DNA from 3 places in the Neobacillus sp. NPDC093182 genome. Region 1 is predicted to be linked to each of the others. Evidence: riboswitches for the same ligand, from Rfam matches in the RefSeq annotation. Region 1 holds a riboswitch; each other region holds the start of a gene.
What was found. A riboswitch is a leader RNA that binds a small molecule or an ion and turns the genes downstream of it on or off. The one in region 1 is predicted to bind S-adenosylmethionine.
Positions count from the first base shown of each region.

Region 2: it holds a riboswitch for S-adenosylmethionine, as region 1 does, so the genes downstream of both, mtnW (2,3-diketo-5-methylthiopentyl-1-phosphate enolase) here and ACIQAA_RS07855 (methionine ABC transporter ATP-binding protein) in region 1, are expected to answer to the same signal.
Region 3: it holds a riboswitch for S-adenosylmethionine, as region 1 does, so the genes downstream of both, ACIQAA_RS11915 (methionine biosynthesis PLP-dependent protein) here and ACIQAA_RS07855 (methionine ABC transporter ATP-binding protein) in region 1, are expected to answer to the same signal.

Region 1 covers NZ_JBIVOI010000003.1:80,977-85,815, reverse strand. Annotated here, with positions in the region: gene ACIQAA_RS07865 (MetQ/NlpA family ABC transporter substrate-binding protein) at 1-124, opposite strand, end outside; gene ACIQAA_RS07860 (methionine ABC transporter permease) at 143-793, opposite strand; gene ACIQAA_RS07855 (methionine ABC transporter ATP-binding protein) at 783-1,814, opposite strand; SAM riboswitch class I at 1,922-2,028, opposite strand; SAM riboswitch class I at 2,103-2,202, opposite strand; gene ACIQAA_RS07850 (hypothetical protein) at 2,434-2,628, opposite strand; gene ACIQAA_RS07845 (CBO0543 family protein) at 2,870-3,328, shown strand; gene ACIQAA_RS07840 (hypothetical protein) at 3,386-3,631, opposite strand; gene ACIQAA_RS07835 (hypothetical protein) at 3,844-4,398, shown strand; gene ACIQAA_RS07830 (ABC transporter permease subunit) at 4,550-4,839, opposite strand, start outside.
Region 2 covers NZ_JBIVOI010000018.1:73,712-78,550, forward strand. Annotated here, with positions in the region: gene ACIQAA_RS26485 (PAS domain-containing sensor histidine kinase) at 1-483, shown strand, start outside; gene ACIQAA_RS26490 (carbon-nitrogen family hydrolase) at 521-1,303, opposite strand; gene ACIQAA_RS26495 (pyridoxal phosphate-dependent aminotransferase) at 1,420-2,598, shown strand; SAM riboswitch class I at 2,677-2,785, shown strand; gene mtnW (2,3-diketo-5-methylthiopentyl-1-phosphate enolase) at 2,860-4,062, shown strand; gene ACIQAA_RS26505 (2-hydroxy-3-keto-5-methylthiopentenyl-1-phosphate phosphatase) at 4,063-4,734, shown strand; gene ACIQAA_RS26510 (methylthioribulose 1-phosphate dehydratase) at 4,728-4,839, shown strand, end outside.
Region 3 covers NZ_JBIVOI010000005.1:233,120-237,958, reverse strand. Annotated here, with positions in the region: gene ACIQAA_RS11920 (alpha-mannosidase) at 1-2,219, opposite strand, end outside; SAM riboswitch class I at 2,717-2,836, shown strand; gene ACIQAA_RS11915 (methionine biosynthesis PLP-dependent protein) at 2,918-4,033, shown strand; gene metC (cystathionine beta-lyase) at 4,033-4,839, shown strand, end outside.

The DNA.
Region 1 (4,839 bases):
TATCGGTTCCGCTAACACCAAGCTTAACGGTAGTTGATTCTTTAACCTCTGATGTTTTTTCAGCGCAGCCAGCGCCAATAATCGCTAATGTAATAATAATGATGGATAGTAAAAGTTTTTTCATAGTCGTTTTCCTCCTAGGTTATCTTCGTCTGATTTTTTTTGCTGCTATATTTCCAAATGACTGTAGACCTTGTACGATCACAATCAGAATTCCCACTGTAATCATCATCGTGACAGTATCAAAACGCTGGTAGCCATATGTAATGGCCAAATCCCCAATTCCACCGCCGCCGACTGCGCCAGCCATTGCCGACGCCCCAACAAGACCGATGGTCGCAATGGTAAGGGCAAGAACTAGTGAGCTGAGTGCTTCTGGAATTAGAAATTTACTAATAATTTGCCATGGGGTTGCGCCCATTGCCTCTGCTGCTTCAATGACACCAGGATCAACCTCTAGTAAGGAATTCTCTATCAATCTAGCAATATAGGGTCCTGCATAGAACACGAGAGGAACAACTGCTGCTGCTGTTCCAATTGAAGTTCCAACAATCAACCTTGTCACGGGGATCATGGCAACCAATAAAATAATGAACGGAACGGATCGAAAAATATTAATAATTCCATTCAATACATTAAAAAACGGCAGATTCTGAAGCAGATGGCCTTTCCGTGTTACGACGAGCAAGATTCCCAGCGGCAGTCCAAGGATGGTTGAGAACAAGAGTGAGAAAGCGACCATTTGGACCGTTTCAATTAAAGCAGAAATAATTTGCTCTGAGTTAACTAGCATGTGCTGTCACTTCCTTTATGCTGATTTTCTTCTGGTTAATATAGGTTAATGCACGGATGACTTCTTTGTCAGAGCCTTGGAACTCAACAATTAAGTTTCCAAACGGTGTGCCTTGAAGCTCAGTAATGGTTCCGAACAATACATTAATATGAATATCAAACTGCTTGGCAAGTTCGGAGAGCAGAGGCTGCCCGGCTGAGCTGCCTACAAAATTGATTCGGAAAACCTTTTGCATTCCGTCATGTTTTTGAATGATATCTTTTATAGAATCAGGGATATGGTCGTTCATGACGGAGCTTACAAAGTTCTTTGCCGTCTCCGTTTTAGGAGATGAAAAGACGTTAAACACCGTGCCTTCTTCGATAATTTTACCCGCTTCAATCACCGCCACTCGGTCGCATATTTCTCTGATGACCGCCATTTCATGGGTAATGATTAGAATGGTTATGTTGTATTCCTTATTGATTTTTTTCAACAGCTGTAAAATGGAGCTGGTTGTCTGTGGATCGAGTGCAGATGTGGCCTCATCGCAAAGTAGAATGGATGGCTGTGTTGCCAAGGCTCTTGCAATGCCAATTCGCTGCTTTTGTCCGCCTGAAAGCTGGTCAGGATAATAGTCCGCTTTGTCTGCTAACCCGACAAATTCTAGTAATTCCTGAACGCGCTTTTTAATCGCATCCTTGGGAACTTTGGCAAGTGTCAGGGGCATTGCCACGTTGGAAAACACTGTTTTTGAGTTTAATAGATTAAAGTGCTGAAAAACCATTCCAATATTTTTCTTAATCTCACGGACTTCTCTGACAGACATAGATGTGAGGTCATGACCATCGACGATTACCTTTCCAGAGGTTGGACGCTCTAGTAAGTTTACACAGCGGATAAGTGAACTTTTACCGGCACCGCTAAACCCGATCACTCCGAAAATCTCTCCCTTATTAATCTTCAAATCAATTCCATTCAATGCAGCAACCTGCTGTCCGCCACTTTCATAAACCTTTTTAAGTTTCTGAAATTCGATCATGGTATGTAACTCCTTTTTTGGGAAGTGTCCCGTTTTTGGTAAAATAAAAAACCCTCTTCTTGGAAACAAGAAGAGGGCATGCCGATGCAAAGCAAAGCAGTAAGCTCTTCTTATCTCCCAAGCATTTTGCGCTTGCTGGATTTGGCACAGTCTCCGAATAGATTCCGCTGCCGAGGTGTCATAGGGCCAGTCCCTCAACCTCTCTGGATAAGAAATATTATTCAATTAAAAATAAAAAACCTCTTCTTGAAAAAGAAGAGGGCAAATTGAAAAAAATCATTGGGCCTCTTCTTATCTATCAAGTCGCACTTGCTGGATTTGGCACAGAATCATAGATTCCGCTGCCGAGGTGTCATAGGGCCAGTCCCTCAACCTCTCTTGATAAGAAGTATTTTTACTTTATTCATTTTTTGAACTTGTTAATTAATCTACTGTAGGAATAGTCAAAAGTCAAATCCCCTTTTTAAAATAATGATTAATCGTTTAGACTTAAATCGCTTTCAATGCTTACAGATAGGCATTTCCAAAAAAAAAAAAAAAATTACCGCAGGCCTCCGGTAAAACAAAAAAAGAGAAAAGAGAGCGAGTATTTTCGCTCTCTTCCTTGATCTTTTAACGACTATCTTCTTTTCACCAAACTAAGTACCCCTTGGATGATTAACACAAGTGAGAATAAAAGGACAGTTAAGACACCAATTAGGAGAACTAACGGACTAAGCGGTGCAAAAAATCCAGTTAGCGGTACTCTTAATAAGGCAAAACCAGCAAGGATACATAAGAAGTATAAAAAAGGACTGCGGTCTAATACACTCATTGCATACTCACTCCTTTCTTGGGGGTTAATTCATTAGTATTCATAAAGGGAGTTATTTATTTACCAGAATAATAAATTAGTTCCAAATAACCATTCTTTTGGAAATTTAATCCTTTCCTGTAGACGGAAGGAGTAGTTCTTTTGACACGTTATTTAGGTGGTGATTAATATGTGACTATATATGTAAGGATTTGGAAAGTATAACTTTTAATTAGTTGCTTTTGAAGGAGACAATCCATCTATGTGGAAGCTGGTATTTATATTCTTTTTTATTCTTGTTATCATTGCATTCCTAGTTCCAAAGAGATTGAGTAAAATTGAATTGTATACAACGAGTCTTTTTGCGTTGGTTTTTGGTATTAATGTAGATTTGGTTCTCGTCTTTAAATACCATTTGTACGGATACTTTGGTGAAGGATTTCAATGGCTGGGGTTTGTTGCTGAATTCCTTTATTTTATTCCGGTCAGTATTTTGTTCTTAAACTATTATCCCTTTAAAGGGACAAATCAACAGAAACTCTTTTATATCCTTGCATGGACAGCAGGATCCTCCATTATCGAATTTATTGTTGAAAGGACTCATTTTTTCAACTATACAGGCTGGAAGCTCTGGTATTCTATCTGCCTCTATCCCTTCGTTTTTCTCATCTTGGTTGCTCATTTAAGGATGGTTAGGAGAATGATAAAAATAGGTAAATAAAGATGAGGTTGGAATCAACTGAGCCCAACCTCATCTGTAACGAACATTTAAACCTCATCAAAATGCTTCCGCTCTTTCCTTCAATGTTTTTTCCGCTGCAAGCTCCGGATGAACCCTTCGTATGACGGTTGGTCTTAAGAGAGCAAGGACTACACCCAGGAATAATCCAGATGACAGCAGCAGACCCCATTCAGCAGGGAAGACGTCGTACAGAAAACCATACAGCACCATTCCTAATGGAGATAAAGCCATGGCAACTAGTTTCGACGAGAGAAAAAACACGCCCCTTAAATTCGTCAGCAATTTGTTTTTGCATCATCACTTGGGTTGGTGTGTTGACGAATACAAAACATGCGCCTAAACCAAGTTCAAGCATGATGTAGTAGCCAAACATTACATTATAAGACATGGAGAAAAGTAAAGGTAAGGTGGCACCTCCCATGATCATCCCCATGAGAGAACGTTAAGAAATTGAATCCAATCATGTCTATATTGACCCTATGACACAGGTCGACTTGGACTATACTGAAGCGATTCTTCATTTTGCGGTCGGTAATTTTGCTGCGGCCACTCATGTAATGGAAAATGCTTTAATTTTTTCAAAAAAGCACCGAATCTTTTATCGTGCGGATGATTTATACAGAATCGGTGCCGGCCAGGCCATGATGTTCAGTGACAAAGAAAAGAGAGAGCTTTATTTACGCAAGTTAAAACAGTACGGTGATTTTGCCGAGGATATTTTATCTATCCTCGTTCATGATCTGCTCATTGCCATGGCTCTCATTGCTGAGAACAAAGAGTACGCCAAGGCAATCGAAATCATTGATCATTACTTAGCGGATCCGCAAGAAGAAGAAGTGGTAGAGTCACTTTATAGAATGGAAAAAGGAAAAGCTTTATATGGTCTTGGAGAATTTACCGAAGCGATTCATGAATTTAAAAAAGTTGAGACGCCGGCCACTACTCACCATCCGTTTGATTTGTCACTTTTTTATGTTCGATATTCATACAAAGCTCTATGCTATTGTGAGCTTGGCGAAAGGAAAATGCGCTTCAATCCGCCGAATTAGCAGTGAAGAATTTCGAGAACATCCCATTTTTGCCTTACAAGGATTTTGCCATTGAGACGTACAATGCCATTCTTGCAAAAATAAACCCCGTACAGTACTAAGTGTGTACGGGGTTATCCTTTGTGCCCCAAGGCACTTCAGCTTTTTAGTCTTACATTCCGCGTTCAAACCCTCGTTTAAACTTAGGTTTTATTTTTCTGTCTATCTTTTTACTTACATCAGGTTCAAGAGTACCAATTACCTCATTTCCAATCACCTTAAAACTATCCTTTGTCATTTGATAGGAAAGAACTTCATTTGTGTTGTTAGCCTTTATCTTCTTAGCTTTTGGAAGTTTATATAACACTCCGACTTTTATTTGCTGAACTTCTTTCACACCTTGAATAATCAGCTGCATCGCAAAAATCGCCAGCATGAATGCAGCTAGAATCCACAAATACC
Region 2 (4,839 bases), on a different contig from region 1:
TTAATCCTGGCAAAACCTCAGGAAATTCGATTTCAAGAGAAAGACATTTGTCAAATAATGAGGGAAATAGTAGATTTATTAAGTGCTCAAGCTGTGCTGTACAATGTTCAATTCCATACTCATTATGAAGAACAATTGCCATCCGTCTATTGTGAACCCAACCAATTAAAAAAAGTCTTTATTAATCTTATAAAAAACGCAATTGAAGTCATGCCGGGCGGTGGAGCAATTACCATTGCGATAAAGTCCATTAAGGACCAATTTATCCAGATTTCAATTCGTGATGAAGGAACGGGGATTCCTAAGGATAAAATAAAAAAACTTGGAAAACCGTTTTATACTACTAAAGAAAAAGGTACTGGGCTTGGATTGATGGTCAGTTATCGAATTATCGAGGAACATAAAGGGAGTATTGAAGTTGAAAGTGAAGAAGGAATAGGAACTTTATTTAAGATTAGGATACCATTAAAACATGAAAATTAGGAAAACCACTGCCGATAATTGGAAGTGGTTTTTTTGGCTAGTATAAATCTGGTCTTCTATCTTCAAAAATGGGGATTTGTTTTCGAATATCCTTTACGAGGTCCAACTCAATTACTACAGACAATATTTCCTCATTTGCTCCAGCTTCAGCGATTACTTCTCCCCATGGGTCAATAATCATGGAATGACCAGCGAATTCATTATTTGGATCAGATCCGGAGCGGTTGCAGGCAATGACGAAACATTGATTTTCAATGGCTCTTGCAATTAACAATGATCTCCAGTGCGATAAACGGGGAGCTGGCCATTCTGCAACAACAAATAATGCTTCAGCTCCTTTTGCGGTATGTGCACGAATCCATTCTGGGAAACGAATATCATAGCAAATGACTCCGCCGAAAGACCGATTATCCAATTCAAATAACCCTTTCTCTTGACCTGCCTCGAGGTAAAGATGCTCATCCATCAATTTAAAAAGATGCAGTTTACTATATGATTGGACAAGCTTTCCTTCATTATTGACGATTAGGAGGGTATTTTTAACTCCTTGACCTCCTCGATTTGCCACCGAACCTCCGACAAAGTGAACTTGATATTTTTTTGCAGCTTTCGTTAAAAAATCAATCGTTTTTTCTGCATTCCTGTCTGCAATGGTGTCAAGGCGTGTCAAATCATACCCTGTTGTCCATAACTCCGGTAACACAATAATATCAGGATTTTCTTTCATTGCATTTCCGATAAGTTTTTCTGCGTGTTGATAGTTTTTATTTGGATCTCCAAAGGCAATATCCATTTGCAAACAAGTTATTTTAAATTTCACCCAACTTCACCTCATTTTGAAATTTCGGAATTTTTTCTTTACAAGCTGTCTTAAAAGTTATATCATTTGTGACTAGAATTCAACAACAAAATGTATAAATTAAAGCAGGTGATATGATGAAACAATTTCCAACATCGGAAATTTTAAACAATCTTCCGAAACAGTTTTTTGCTTCTTTAGTAAAAAAGGTAGGGAAATACATTGAAGCAGGCTATGATGTAATTAATTTAGGACAGGGTAATCCCGATCAGGCTACCCCCAACCATATCGTAAAAAAAATGCAGGAAGCAGCCGCAAATCCTGCAAACCATAGGTATTCTCCATTTCAGGGACATGGTTATTTAAAGCAGGCGGCTGCAGATTTTTACAAAAGAGAATATGATGTAACCATTGATCCGGATAAGGAAGTAGCCATTTTGTTTGGAGGTAAGGCAGGATTAGTGGAAATTCCACAATGCCTATTAAATCCAGGTGATACAATGCTTGTTCCTGATCCAGGTTATCCTGATTACTTATCTGGGGTAGCGCTAGCAAAGGCAGAAATGGTAACGATGCCATTACGGGAAAGTAATAATTTTCTGCCAGACTTTAATGAGTTACCTTCTGAGGCGATTGAAAGAGCAAAATTAATGTTCCTTAATTATCCGAACAATCCAACAGGGGCTGCAGCCACAAAGGAATTTTTTGAGGAGACGGTTAAACTTGCAAGCCTTAATGATATTTGTGTGGTTCACGATTTTGCCTATGGGGCAATAGGCTTTGATGGAGATAAGCCAGTCAGTTTTTTACAGATTGATGGAGCAAAAGAAGTTGGCATTGAAATCTATACTCTTTCGAAAACCTACAACATGGCAGGGTGGCGTGTTGGATTCGCAGTAGGCAATAGCAGTGTTATTTCAGCCATTGAGCTTTTACAAGACCATCTATATTGCAGCATATTTGGCGGTATTCAGGAAGCAGCTGCGGAAGCATTAACCGGTCCGCAGGATTGTGTTCGAGAATTGAATAATCTCTATGAGCGCAGGAGAAATGTTTTGATAGAGGGACTTCGTTCTCTTGGCTGGAATGTGACAGCGCCAAAGGGATCCTTTTTTGCTTGGCTAAAGGTACCTGAAGGGCTTACTTCTACTGAATTTGCTGATATCCTTCTGAAGCAGGCACATATTGCCGTTGCTCCTGGGATTGCATTTGGTGAATTAGGTGAAGGCTATGTCCGGGTTGGTTTGCTCACAAGTGAGGAACGTTTAGGAGAAGCGGTTAGAAGAATTAGTAAGTTAGAAATATTTAAAAAATAGCATTGACAAAAAATATAATTCTTGGGATAATGCAAAATATAGTTTATCAACATGATAATAGTAACTAATACGATCGTTTTCTTATCAAGAGCAGGCGGAGGGAAAAGCCCTATGAAGCCCGGCAACCGACTTAACACTTATGTTAGGCACGGTGCTAAATCTTGCAGCACAAGCTGAAAGATGAGAAGATGTTAGTTTGCGATGCTAACCTCTTCTTTTTGGAAGAGGTTTTTTATGTTTCTCTAGAAAGGAAGAGTGAAATTGACTGAATTAATAGCTACATACCTAGTTCACGGTGAAAAAAATCTTGAAAAAAAAGCTGAGGAAATTGCTTTAGGTTTGACTGTCGGTTCATGGACGAACTTACCTGAACTAGAACAGAGTCAATTACGCAAGCACAAAGGCAGGGTAGTTTCGACTGAAGGTTTACAAGAGGATCAGTCGACTATCCGTATTGCATATCCAACCATCAATTTTTCTAATGATATTCCTGCCATTCTGACCACCGTTTTTGGAAAACTTTCATTAGATGGAAAAATAAAATTAATTGATTTACAGTTTGAGGATGAATTAAAAAGCAAATTCCCTGGACCTAGATTTGGTATTGAAGGATTAAGAGAAAAGCTCGGGGTTTTTAACCGTCCGCTATTAATGAGCATCTTTAAAGGAGTTTTGGGGAAGGATATAAATTTTCTAACAGAGCAGTTAAAGCAACAGGCTCTTGGCGGTGTTGATTTCGTAAAGGATGACGAAATTCTTTTTGAAAATGAGCTGACTCCATTTGAAAAAAGAATAACAGAAGGCAAAAAAGTGTTACAGGAAGCATTTGAACATACCGGACATCGTACCTTGTATGCGGTAAATCTAACAGGCAGAACATCGCAGTTGAAGGACAAAGCTAGGAAAGCAAAAGAGCTTGGTGCAGACTTGTTACTTTTTAATGTTTTTGCTTATGGATTAGACGTTTTACAAGAGCTGCGTGAGGATGATCAAATTTCCTTACCATTAATGGCTCATCCTGCTGTAAGCGGGGCTTTAACATCATCATCCCATTATGGTCTCTCGCATTCCTTGTTATTAGGTAAGCTTCTTAGACTTGCAGGTGCTGATTTGTCATTATTTCCATCACCATATGGAACAGTGGCATTAGAGAAATCCTCTGCCATTTCAATCGCAGAGGAATTAGTTAAAACAGATACTATAAAGCGGTCGTTTCCTGTCCCATCGGCAGGCATACATCCTGGGTTAGTGCCGCTGTTGATTCGGGATTTCGGAATTGAATCTGTCATTAACGCTGGAGGCGGCGTTCATGGGCATCCAAATGGTGCGCGCGGCGGCGGACTTGCATTCCGACAAGCAATTGAAGTGAATCTTCAAGGGAAGACCTTAGCAGAAGGAAGAGAGCAATATCCGGAGCTAAAGAGTGCATTACAGTTATGGGGAAATGCAGAGGTGTCAGAATAAATGAAGCCTGTCATCTACTGTGATTTTGATGGGACGATTACCGAGAGTGATAACATCATTGCAATCATGAAAAAATTTGCACCACCTAATTGGGAGCAAATTAAAGATCAGATTTTATCACAAAAGATCTCTATTAGTGAGGGTGTAGGCAAATTATTTTGGGAATTACCTAGCAGCCAAAAAGATGAAATTACAAAATTTGCAATTGAAAACGCCAAGATACGCAAAGGGTTTTCTGAATTTGTCCAGTTTGCTAGAACAGAAAATATTCCTTTTTATATTGTCAGCGGCGGGATAGATTTCTTTGTTTATCCGATTCTTGAAAAATACGGCCCGTTTGAAGGGATTTATTGTAACCACAGCGATTTTTCAGGAGAAAACATAAGAATACTTTGGCCATATACCTGTGATTCTTTATGTGAAAATGAATGCGGATGCTGCAAACCTAGTATTATACGAAAGTTAAACCAAGATGAAGATATCTTTACAATCGTAATCGGTGACTCCGTAACCGATCTTGAGGCAGCGAAACAAGCTGATTTTGTACTGGCAAGAGATTTGTTAGAGGAAAAATGTGCTGAATGGGGTTTAAACCATAAAGGTTTTATTACTTTTTTTGACTGTATAGATGAAATTAAAAATCAGATTGAGGTGAAGAGGACATCATGTTAGAGGAAAAATGGCAGGAGTTAGCAGATATAAAGGATGAACTAGCTGAGCGCGATTGGTTTATGGGAACAAGCGGCAACCTTGCTATTAAGGTAAGTGATAATCCTC
Region 3 (4,839 bases), on a different contig from region 1:
GCAGAAAGAATAATATTGGGCTGGTCAATCTCAATAAATGAATCTTCTTGAGCTAAAGAACCTTTATGATAGGTTTCCACAATGATCTGCGGCTTTTGATTCAGTTCTAATGCATGCTTAACCGTTTCGGCTTCTTGCCAGCTATTTTCATGTGGCAGCAATTGATAGGTAAAAGTTTGAATCCCTTGATCAATAATCGGATAATCCTCGTCCGGATCTGGTACGAATGGAGCATGATGGGCATAAATCGGGCTTCTTAGAACCGTTAAATTGATACTATTTCCACTTACATCGACACCATATTTGCCGTCATTAAGAAGACTTAAACCATATATATCTTTCCTTTGTTTGCTAATCGTGCCTGTTACATCAATCCAATTTTGCATTGGCTTTTCATCTCCGTTTGCCTCGCGCGAAGCATGCCCAAATGGAATCTCAGAAGTTGCATGCCGTTGATTAAAGCTTACTGGAAACTTGAGTTTTAACGTTTGGTAACTTTCTTGCCAATTTACTTTCACTTTCACTTCAATCTTATTTAACTGTTTGTACATGATAAAATCCTGGACAATCGTGGATGATTGAAACTTAGACGTAACCCGAATAACCCCTTTTACTGGACCTTCTTCCAGCTTTTTAATCCGGATTGGCTTGAAGACTCCGGCGATTTCATCAAAGCGAAGTTTCCCATGTCCCCATGAATCGGAAGAATCATTCATGACATAAGGGATAGCCGCATTACTCTTGAACACTTCGATTTCCTTCTCTTTGTCGAATAAACTGCTGATTCCACCAGTTTCTTTATCAATTACTAGCTTGAAGCGGTCGTTTTCCATTTCGTGATCGGTTACTTTTACAGATTCAAACTCTTTTGTCGGCTTAACCGCACGAAGTTTATACGTGCTATATCCTAATGGTGGAAGTTCAGCCACAAAGGCAACTCTTTTTCGATTCGGTACTTTCGCAACAGAATCAATGATTTGGTAAGGCACTTCATTTCCATTAATATCTTCAATAATAAATTCTTGTGGCAATAAATAATTCACAAAAAGCCCATACTCAATTTCAACATTTACCTTTACCGGCCATGAATGAGGATTAAAGATGACCATTGGCTTCATGTCTTTTTCTTCTTCGATATCAATATTCCAACTTAACGATTGGAGGGCGTAATTCATATTTCGTGTTGCAATACTGATCGACTCGCCAAATAAATCTCTAGCATCATCATATGCTTCTGAAATGCTTGTCCCCGCTAAAATATCGTGGAACTGGTTAAATAAGATTCCCTTCCAAGCCTGATTCATGTCTTCTGGATACGGTTGATCTGTCGTCCAGTTGGCAACCGAGGAGAACTTCTCAGCCATTAAAGTGAGATTTTCAGAATATCGATTTAGCTTTTTTACTTCGGAATGAACAGAATAACAACCAATCGCATGATGGTGCAGATCGTCATGGACAACCGGAAGAGTATCCTTAAAACTCTCTACATGGTCAAAAAATTCATTCGGTGAACTAAACATAAGATTGGTATCTTCCATCGATTGGTTTAATTTTTCAATAATCTCGATATTTTCCTTTGTCGGCCCGCCGCCATGATTACCAACACCATAGAAGCACATTAGATGATTGAAAGAATGCTTAAGTTCATTTTTACAATGCATGATGTGATTTTCTAGATGGTCAAAGGTGCAATATTCAAAGGGAATGCGAAACGCTTTTACCCGAGAACCATCTTTGGATTCCCATAAAAACAACCTGCCCGGCAGCCCTTTTTCCTCTGGACCAGGTCTCATAAATACATAAGAATCCATGCCGGATTTCTTTAAAATTTGTGGCAGCATTCCATTATGACCAAAGCTGTCAACATTGTAACCAACAGTGGCGGTGACCCCAAACTTTTCTTTAAAATAGTTCTGGCCGATCAGCCCTTGTCGGACAAATGATTCACCACTTGGAATATTACAATCCGGCTGAATCCACCAGCCGCCACAAATAATCCATCTGCCTTCTTGAATTCTTTGATTGATTTCTTGAAACATTTTTGAATCGTTTTTTTCTATCCATTCATAATACGCAGCAGAACTTGAAGTAAAAATAAAATTCTCATATTCTGTTAGACGATCGAGTGCTGAACGAAATGTCGCCTTCACTTCTTGAAAACCTTCCTGCCAGCGCCAAAGCCATACGGGGTCGAGATGTGCATTTCCGATCATAAACATGTTTTTCACAGGTATTTTCCTCCAATTCTAATTTCCATCTTCTCAATGGTAAAATATAAATAATCACTCCTCTTAATTAGAATGCAAAAAAGATCGTTGCCAAACGAGTTTGAAACCGCCTTCACAAACAAAAAAAAAATAGACTTACCTTATTTTTTTGATTCATTATAACATTCTACTTTAACTTTGTGTATCCATTAAACTAAGTTTATGATAAAAGATATATCTTCCTTGGTGCGGCTGCATTCGTCGTTAAGTACTTAAAAGACGGAGAGATTATTTTTAAAAGGTTAGGTAAGGCAAGAATATCAATTAATATTTTATTATTACTGCTCTAAAAACTCAGCATCACACTGATGTTACAAATGTCTTGCTAGCAACCATCGATTCGTAAAAATAATTTAAAAGTTTTCTTGTATAAATAGATTTCCTTTAAATATTAATTGACACTTCTGCTTTAGTGTAGTAAATTTTATAAAAAGTCTAAATATTATACTTTCTTATCAAGAGAGGCTGAGGGAATGGCCCTATGAAGTCTCAGCAACCTTCAATGACATTTTTTATCATTGAAAAGGTGCTAAGTCCATCAAGTTATTAGGTAACTTGTGAGATAAGAAGAATGACCTATGCGAATGTGCATCCAAAAGTCTTCTTCTTATAGAAGACTTTTTTTGTTTATATAAAGGAGGATACGGATCATGGTTTATAAGATTGATACAAAGTTAGCTCAAATTGGTAATAGAAGTGATACGGTGACAGGCACCGTCAATCCTCCTGTTTATTTTTCAACAGCTTACCGTCACGAGGGAATCGGGCAATCAACGGGATTTGATTACTCACGGACAGGTAATCCTACCCGTCAGCTCCTTGAAAAGGCGATTGCCGATCTTGAAGGCGCAGATCAGGGGTTCGCTTGCAGTTCGGGGATGGCAGCGATTTTTACAATCCTTTCTCTTTTCGAGTCTGGGGACGAATGGATTGTTAGTGAGGACTTGTACGGAGGAACGTATCGTTTACTAGAAAAGGGATTTAAAAAATGGGGCTTGAAGACTCAATATGTTAATACGTGTAGTCCTGAAGAGATTGAAAGAAGGATTACCCCTCAAACCAAGGCGATTTTTCTTGAGACTCCGACCAATCCGCTTATGCAGCAGTCAGATATAGCAGCTGTGTCAAAAATTGCGAAAAGGCACGGAATTATTCTGATTGTTGATAATACGTTCTATACACCGCTTCTTCAACAGCCAATCCTGCTGGGTGCGGATATTGTCATTCATAGTGCGACGAAATACTTAGGCGGCCATAATGATGTCCTAGCTGGTCTGGTCGTTGCCAAAGGTAAAGAAATTTGTGAGGCATTGGCTTTTCATCATAATGGAGCCGGTGGAGTCCTAAGTCCTTTTGATTCCTGGTTAGTAATGCGTGGAATGAAAACTTTATCACTAAGAATGCAAAGACATGAAAGCAATGCGAAGGCCATTGTTGAATACCTTTCTAACCATGACGGTATAACAGATGTCCTGTATCCAGGAAATGGAGGAATGGTTTCCTTCCGCTTACAAGATGAAGCTTGGGTGAATCCATTCCTTCAAAGTCTTTCTCTCATTTCATTTGCTGAAAGCCTTGGCGGAACAGAAAGCTTTATTACTTATCCAGCGACACAAACCCACGCTGACATTCCAGAAGAAATTCGAATTCAGTCAGGTGTATGTAACAGACTATTAAGATTCTCTGTAGGACTTGAAGACCCAACAGACATTATTGAAGACCTTGAACAGGCATTAGCGAAATTAAAAGAAGGAGTGATTGGATAATGAGTTCAGAAAATTATAGTTTTGAAACCAAGCTCCTTCATAATCAGCATAAAGTAGATCCAAACACTGGAGCAGTTAGTGTACCGATCCAACATGCATCAACCTTCCATCAATTTGATATAGAAAGTTACGGAAAATACGATTACGCTAGAAGTGGAAACCCCACAAGAGAAGCGCTCGAAGATGTAATTGCGGAATTAGAAGGCGGGACAAGGGGTTTTGCTTTTTCGTCGGGAATGGCTGCTATTTCAACAGCTTTCCTACTTCTTTCATCTGGTGACCATATCGTTATTACCGAAGATGTATATGGCGGTACCTATCGCATGGTCACTCAGGTACTGACTCGGTTCGGGATTGAACATACATTTGTAGATATGACAGACCTAAATCAAGTAAAAGAGGCAATTAAGCCTAACACGAAAGCATTCTATGTAGAAACACCTTCAAATCCACTATTAAAGGTTACAGATATTGAAGCTATTTGCGTTTTGGCTAAAGAGATCAACGCCATTACGTATGTAGATAACACTTTTTTAACTCCTGAGTACCAGAGACCTTTAGAGCTCGGAGCAGATGTTGTTCTCCATAGTGCTACTAAGTTTTTATCAGGACATAGCGATGTCGTTGCCGGTCTAGCTGTTGTAAAGGATGAAGAATTAGGTAAGAGATTGTATTCTTTACAAAATTCCTTTGGTGCTGTACTTGGGCCGCAGGATGCATGGCTAGTGCTTAGGGGGATAAAAACCCTGCATGTCAGACTCGAGCAGTCACAAAAATCAGCTATTAAAATAGCAGAATTTTTAGAG